Regions from separate parts of the Pelomonas baiyunensis genome, predicted to be linked through region 2. Evidence: predicted binding sites of a transcription regulator. Region 2 holds the regulator's gene; the other holds the start of a gene.
What was found. The regulator sigma-54, encoded in region 2, starts transcription at its own class of promoters, with help from an activator protein. The targets are predictions, from matches to a motif close to TGGCANGNAANCTGCTTT.

Region 1: the regulator sigma-54 is predicted to act here: its motif matches at 1,804-1,821, upstream of ACG01O_RS07300 (PEP-CTERM sorting domain-containing protein).

What each region holds. Positions count from the first base shown of each region.
Region 1 covers NZ_JBIGIB010000002.1:201,624-205,026, forward strand. Annotated here, with positions in the region: gene prsT (XrtA/PEP-CTERM system TPR-repeat protein PrsT) at 1-313, shown strand, start outside; gene ACG01O_RS07295 (GNAT family N-acetyltransferase) at 335-1,615, shown strand; gene ACG01O_RS07300 (PEP-CTERM sorting domain-containing protein) at 1,878-2,738, shown strand; gene ACG01O_RS07305 (hypothetical protein) at 2,940-3,403, shown strand, end outside.
Region 2 covers NZ_JBIGIB010000004.1:341,815-345,217, forward strand. Annotated here, with positions in the region: gene lptB (LPS export ABC transporter ATP-binding protein) at 1-313, shown strand, start outside; gene ACG01O_RS15720 (RNA polymerase factor sigma-54) at 566-2,059, shown strand; gene ACG01O_RS15725 (hypothetical protein) at 2,288-2,836, shown strand; gene ACG01O_RS15730 (methyl-accepting chemotaxis protein) at 2,927-3,403, shown strand, end outside.

The DNA.
Region 1 (3,403 bases), on a different contig from region 2:
GGGCCGCAAGGGGGATGCGGAAGCGTTGAAGTTCGGTGAGCGCGCCTTGGCCGTGGCGCCGAATTCTCCTGACTTCATGGACACCGTTGCCGAACTGCATGCCAATGCTGGGCGCGCAGCTCAGGCGGTCACATTGCAGCGCCGTGCGGTCGAATTGGCGCCCACGCAGCCGCTGCTGCGGCTTCACCTTGCCCAGTACTTGATCAAGGACAACCAGCGCGCGGCGGCGCGCCGCGAGTTGGAAGGGCTGGAATCCCTCGGTACCAAGTTCGCTCGGCAAGACGAGGTCAAGCGATTGCTGGCGACGCTGTGAGCGTCGTGCGACCATTCGGCTATGGCGATCAAGCAAGCGAGTTTCCGGAAGACCGTCCACCGGTTGATGCGATCCGCAATGGCATCGCTGCCACGCGATGCCAAGTTCGCGCTGTACCGCAGGATGATCGACTGCGATCCCGCGCCCGACGGGCGGTTGGAGCTCAAGGTCGCCAACACGCAAGAGGAACTGGAAGCGTGCTTCAAGATCCTGCATGACGCCTATGTTTCGAGCGGCTTCATGAAGCCGACCGAGACCGGCATGCGGATCACGATGTACCACGCGCTGCCGACGACGACGACGTTGTGCGCCAAGTACGACGGGAAAGTCGTCGGCACCATGTCGATGATCCGGGAGGGGGTGTTCGGCTTCCCTATGCAGGCTGTGTTTGACCTGAGCGAAGTGCGGCTTCGGCAGGGGCAAATCGCGGAGATCTCTGCGCTGGCCGTTCACAAGGACTATCGCAAAACGGGCGGTGCGATCCTGTTCCCGCTCATGAAGTTCATGTACGAGTACTGCACCGAGTACTTCGATACGCGGCACTTGGTGATCGCGGTCAATCCGGATCGCATCGAAATGTACGAGTCACTCCTGTTTTTCGAGCGCATTCAGGAAAAGACGGTCGATCGATACGATTTCGCCAACGGGGCGCCGGCGATTGGGGCAACTCTTGATTTGCCCGGCGCGAAAGATACGTTTCGGCGCGTTTATAACGCTCGGACCGACCGGAAAAACCTGTACAAATACTTTGTAACGCTGAAGCTTCCGAATATCCGGCTGCCGCGTCGCAAGTATTTCACGACAACAGATCCGGTGCTGACGCCGTCCATGTTGGATTATTTTTTCAACCAACGGAGTCGAGTTTTCGATGAACTCGATGATCGACGTCGCGCGCTGTTGTGGTCCATCTACGACCAGCCCGAGTTCCGGCCCGTGCTTCCGATGGTCAGTGCGAAGCATCAAAGCTTCAGTGCCATGCGCCGGCACCAACGCTTCTCGCTGCGTTGTCCAGCACAAATCCAACTTCAAGACGACGAAGGCAAAACCGTCGTGCTGACGGTCATTGAACTGTCGCTGACCGGATTCCAGGCGCAATCGAAATTGAAGTTGCCGCTCAACGCGCACGGCGTTGCGCGCGTTGAGCTGGGTGTTGACGAGACGGCGACGCTGGACGTCACGGTTGTCCGACAGCACGTCGGAGAGCAGGGGCTCTTCTACGGTTTTCGCCTCGAGGAGGCGGATTCCGCTTGGCGGCGCTGCGTCAGCGCACTCGAGACCGGCCAGGTCGCGGAAGACCTTTGATCTCTCAATTGTTGGCGTCAGGCGGTCTTTAAGTTGCGGTGCAGCCGTGACGCTCGAGGTTCGCTGGAGCTAACGGCTTGAGCCGATGTCGGAAGTCTTTACAGGTCCGAGTTGGGTCTCCTGTGTTGCGGTGGAGATCCCCGGAATTGTCATTCAATATCAATCACTTACGGGGTTGCTCTTGCTGCTGGCACGGTGTGTGCTTTATCCCCTGCGACTGGCACTCTTGCTAGCAAGTATCTGAACCCACTGAGGAGTTCCCATGAAATCCAAGCTCGCTGCTCTCGCTCTTGGCCTCGCTGCGCTGACCGCGCAAGCGGCGCCGACGTTCAGCTTCAAAAACGTCCCCGTCGGCTGGAACGGCGCCTTCAGCATCAAGCTGGCGGGCTTCGAGTCCTTCTCGGGCAACCCGTTTGCCGCTGGCACGCAAAACTTCGGCATCCTGAAGATCACGTCGATTCAGACGATCGGCTACGGCACCACGACCATCTGGGCTGACGGCGACAACGGCGCCGAGCTGACTGGCGTGTTCGGTGGCATCACCACCGACGCTTCGAGCGGCGGTAGCTTCCTCCGCTCGACCGGCGGCTCTGCTGCGTTTTACCTGAACGCTGCCGGCTCGTACGCGGCGGCCAATGGCTCTGCTCAAGGCTTGTCTGGCTATGCAGCTGCAGGCGGTGGCTGTGTGGTCAACGCGCTCTGCTACAACGGCATCTCCAACGTGGCCAACGGCCAACTGTTCTTGTCCGCTGACTACGTGCCGGGCATCTTGGGTGGCCTGTCGCCGATCACCGTCTCTGGCTCTCTCGATGCCACGACGCCGCTGAGCGGTGTGGCGAGCGGCTACCTGAAGGTGACCGGTGGTTCCGAGTACGATCGGTTCAACACGAACTCGCTGCTGGGCGGTTTGGCTGATTTGCTCGCGAAGAACAGCTTCTGCACGGTCGACAACGGCGTCTGCGCTCTTTTGTCCGATGCGGGTGGCGCTGGCCCGAACGGTTGGCAACTGGCCATCGACGACCCGGTGAAGGGTCTGGCCAAGTTGCCTGAGCCGGCTTCTCTGGCTCTGGTGGGTGCTGCTTTGATGGGTGTTGGTATTGCCCGTCGTCGCAAGTCGGCCTAAGCTTCTTCCGCCGATGAAGAGCGACCTCGACAGAGGTCGCTTTTTTTTGCGCAATTCTTGTTTGCATTGGAGTGAGGCTCGGGGAGCTTTGTTCAAGCTTCCAGGTGGCTCATCCTCACTGAATGCGTTCGTGACATTTTGACTTTGGCGTGTGATGCAATGACTCGTGCTCGCGTCCGTGATGCTCTGCTTCAAGTGGCTGTGACGCTGTTGGTCTTGGCGTATGTGCCTGGCAACCTGACCAAAGCGATAGTTTTCTTGCTGCTTTGGACGCTGCTTTTCTGGCCGTTGCAACGCAAGGAGTTGCTGACCGCAGCCGCAATTTGCCTATTTTTTACGGGCATGAACGCTTCGGCCCTGCATCAGGGCATATTTCTATTCACGCGTCCGGATGTCCTGGGTATGCCGGTTTATGAACTCGTCATGTGGGGCTTCTACTTGACGCATGTGGATCGGCTTTGGCGTGATTCCGGCCCGGCGGTGCGCAGGCCCCTTGTCACCTGGGCGTTGGCTTTGGGCTTTGCTGCGGCCTTCTCTGTCGTCACTGACCAGCAGCTGTTGTTTTGGGTGACGGCGGTCGTGTTGTGCGTCGCGTTTGTCGTGTTTCATGAGCCGGCTGACTTTGCCTACGCCGGACACATGCTCGTTTTGGGTGCGCTGATCGA
Region 2 (3,403 bases):
GTCCGGCGGCGAGCGCCGACGGGTGGAAATCGCCCGCGCCCTGGCCACCCAGCCGCGCTTCATCCTGCTGGACGAGCCTTTCGCCGGCGTGGACCCGATCGCGGTGCTGGAGATCCAGCGCATCATCGGCTTCCTGAAGGCGCGCGGCATCGGCGTGCTGATCACCGACCACAACGTCCGCGAGACGCTGGGCATCTGTGACCGGGCCTACATCATCAGCGAAGGGGCCGTGCTGGCCGAAGGCATGCCCGACGAGATCGTGGCCAACGCCGACGTGCGCAAGGTCTACCTCGGCGAAAACTTCAAGATGTGACGCCATGAGCCCCTCGTCCAGCCTTGCCCCGCTGAACGCGGGCCAGTCTGACCGGTCTTGCAGACCGCGCCGCGCCCTGGGTCGCGGCCCTTCGGCAGGCACATGCCGCCCCCCGGGCGCCATGTGTCCAGCCTCAGCCCCCGAGGGGACGGCGATGCTTGCGGCATGGAGCCGCAAGCACATCGCCCTGGCGGGCCGGCTTGGGCGCGGCCCGGCGCTCGGCCCGCGAAACCTTCATCGCGACGTTGCACCATGAAGCAGACCCTCCAGGTCCGCCTCAGTCAGCACCTGGCGCTGACCCCCCAGCTGCAACAGTCCATCCGGCTGCTGCAGCTGTCCACGCTGGAGTTGCACCAGGAAGTGGAGCAGATGCTAGCCAGCAACCCGTTGCTGGAGACGGAGGAGGAATTCAGCGTCAGCACGCCGGAACTCGCCACCAACGCCCCGGCCGACAGCACCGGCAGCGACAACACGCCCGAAGGCGGCGAGCCGGAAGCCGCCGAGCTCAGCGGTGACGACTTCGGCGGCACCGAGCGCGACGACTGGGAAAACGGCACCGAGCGCGACGACTTCGACGGCATCCGCGAGCTGCCCTCCAGCAGCGGCAGTGCCAGCGGCGACGACGACGGCGAGCGCGAGAGCCAGGAGTCGGCCGAACTCACGCTGGCCCAGCACCTGGCGCAACAACTGGCCGGCCACCACCTGTCGGCCGAAGACCGCGCGGTGCTGCAGTTGCTGATCGAGTCGCTCAACGAAGACGGCTACCTCGAAGACCCGCTGGAAGACATCGCGGCCGGCTTTGCCGAGGACGAGGAAGAGCGCGAGGAGTTGCTGGACCGCCTGCGCTTTGCGCTGCGGCTGCTGCAAAGCCTGGAGCCTGCGGGCATCGGCGCGGCCAACTTGTCCGAGTGCCTGGTGCTGCAGCTGCGCGCGCTGCCCAAGAGCCCGGCGCAGGTGATTGCCATCCTGATCTGCAAGGGTCATCTCGAACTGCTGGCCAAGCGCGACATGCGCCGGCTGATGGCCGAGACCGGCGCCGACGAAGCGCTGCTGCGCGAGGCGCAGGCGCTGATCACGCAACTCGAGCCCAAACCCGGGCGGCGCTTTGCACAAGGCGCGGCCGCGGCCATCGTGCCGGACGTCATCGTGCGCAAGGTGGGGCGCGAGTTCCGCGTGATGCTCAACCCCGAGGTGGCGCCCAAGCTGCGCATCAACGAGCTCTACGCCAACGCGCTGCGCGCCACGCGCGGCGGCATCAGCAACTCGCCGCTGGGCGGGCAGCTGCAGGAGGCGCGCTGGTTCATCAAGAACATCCAGCAGCGCTTCGACACCATCCTGCGCGTCAGCACCGCCATCGTGGAGCGCCAGCGCGGCTTCTTCACCCACGGCGAGCTGGCCATGAAGCCGCTGGTGCTGCGCGAGATTGCCGACGAACTCGGCCTGCACGAAAGCACGATCTCCCGCGTCACCACCGCCAAGTACATGGCCACGCCCTGGGGCACCTTCGAGCTGAAGTACTTCTTCGGTTCGGGCCTGAGCACGGAAGCCGGCGGCGAGGCGTCCAGCACTGCCGTGCGGGCGTTGATCAAGCAGTTCGTGGCCGCGGAAGACACCAAGAAGCCGCTGTCTGACAGCGCGCTGGCCGCCATGCTGGAGGAACAAGGCATCCAGTGCGCGCGGCGCACGGTGGCCAAGTACCGCGAAGGCATGAAGATCGCCCCGGCGAACCTGCGCAAGGCGCTGTAAGCCGCCTCGGGCTGCGGCCCAAACGAGAAAAACTCCCGAACCCCGCCGTTGCGCGCCAAACGCCGCGCTTGCGCTGACCCGAGCAGGCGCGGAGACTCCGCTTCGCGATGCGGTTAGTCCCTGTGACGGAACCGTTCGCAGACCGCCTCGGAACCCCAGCAGTCCGGCGTGAAGTCCGAGCCGAGGCGTCGACCCCGTTCTGGCACCCATCATTCAGGGAGTTTGAAGATGCCCGTTCTCGCACGTCGCTCCTGGCTGGCGCTGGCCGCCGCCGCTGGCCTGTTCACCTGCATCCAGGCGTCCGCCTCGCTGCCTGCCGAGCTGCAAGCCAAGGTGGACAAGAGCAAAGCCAAGCTCGTGGCCCTGGCGGCCGACCCGGCCATGGTGGCCGCCGTGAAGGAAGCCAATGCCAAGGGCGACCCCGGCATGAGCAATGGCAAGTGGGTGGACCTGCCAGACACCGATCCCTTCATCCAGACGCTGCTCAAAACCAAGACCAGCCGGCAGATTGCCGACTGGGAGGCCAAGGACGACACCATCAACAAGCTGGTGCTGCGGGATCACAAGGGCAATCTGGTCGCGGCCAGCGTGCGCCCGCTGATCTGGAACAACGTGGCCCGCCCGGTGTTCGCACAGGCCATCAAGGGCCAGGCCTGGGCGGCCGAAGAGGTCAAGCCGGACCCGTCCACCCAGGTGCCCAGCGTGCAGCTGTCGGCCCCGGTGCTGGACGGCGGCAAGCCCATCGGCGTGCTGCACAGCGCCGTGACGGCCAAGTAAGGCGCCCCGGCCGCGCCGCGGCCCGACCCTGACCCCATCCGGCCCGCTCGCGTGGCCGGCACAGATTCCTCCCGAGGAAAGGATGCCGTGATGCTCACCTCGTTGAAAGTGGGCCCACGCCTAGTGCTGGGCTTTGCCCTGGTGCTGGCGCTGCTGGGCATTGACAGCATGTTGGCCCTGAGCCGCCTGGCCGCGTTGAAGGCCGACTTGGCCGCCGTGACCGGCGAGGCGCCCGAGCGCCTGGCCAGCAAGTTGCGTGACCTGGCGCGCTACCAGAGCGTGACGATCCGCGACGTCATCATGCAGGACGACATGGCCTTCAAGAAGAAGGAGTTCGACCTGATGAAGGCCGCGCGGCAGGACTACGACAAGACCGCGCAAACGCTGGCCGGCATGGTGCAGGACGAGCCCGCCCGCGCTGCCCTGGCCCGCGCCGCGACTGCGCTGGCCGGCACGAAGGGCCTGATCGAGAAGATCGTGGACCTGACCATGAACGACGACATGGCCGGCGCCTCGGCCATGGTGCGCGACCAGTTGCGCCCCGCCCAGCAGGCCCACGTGCAGGCG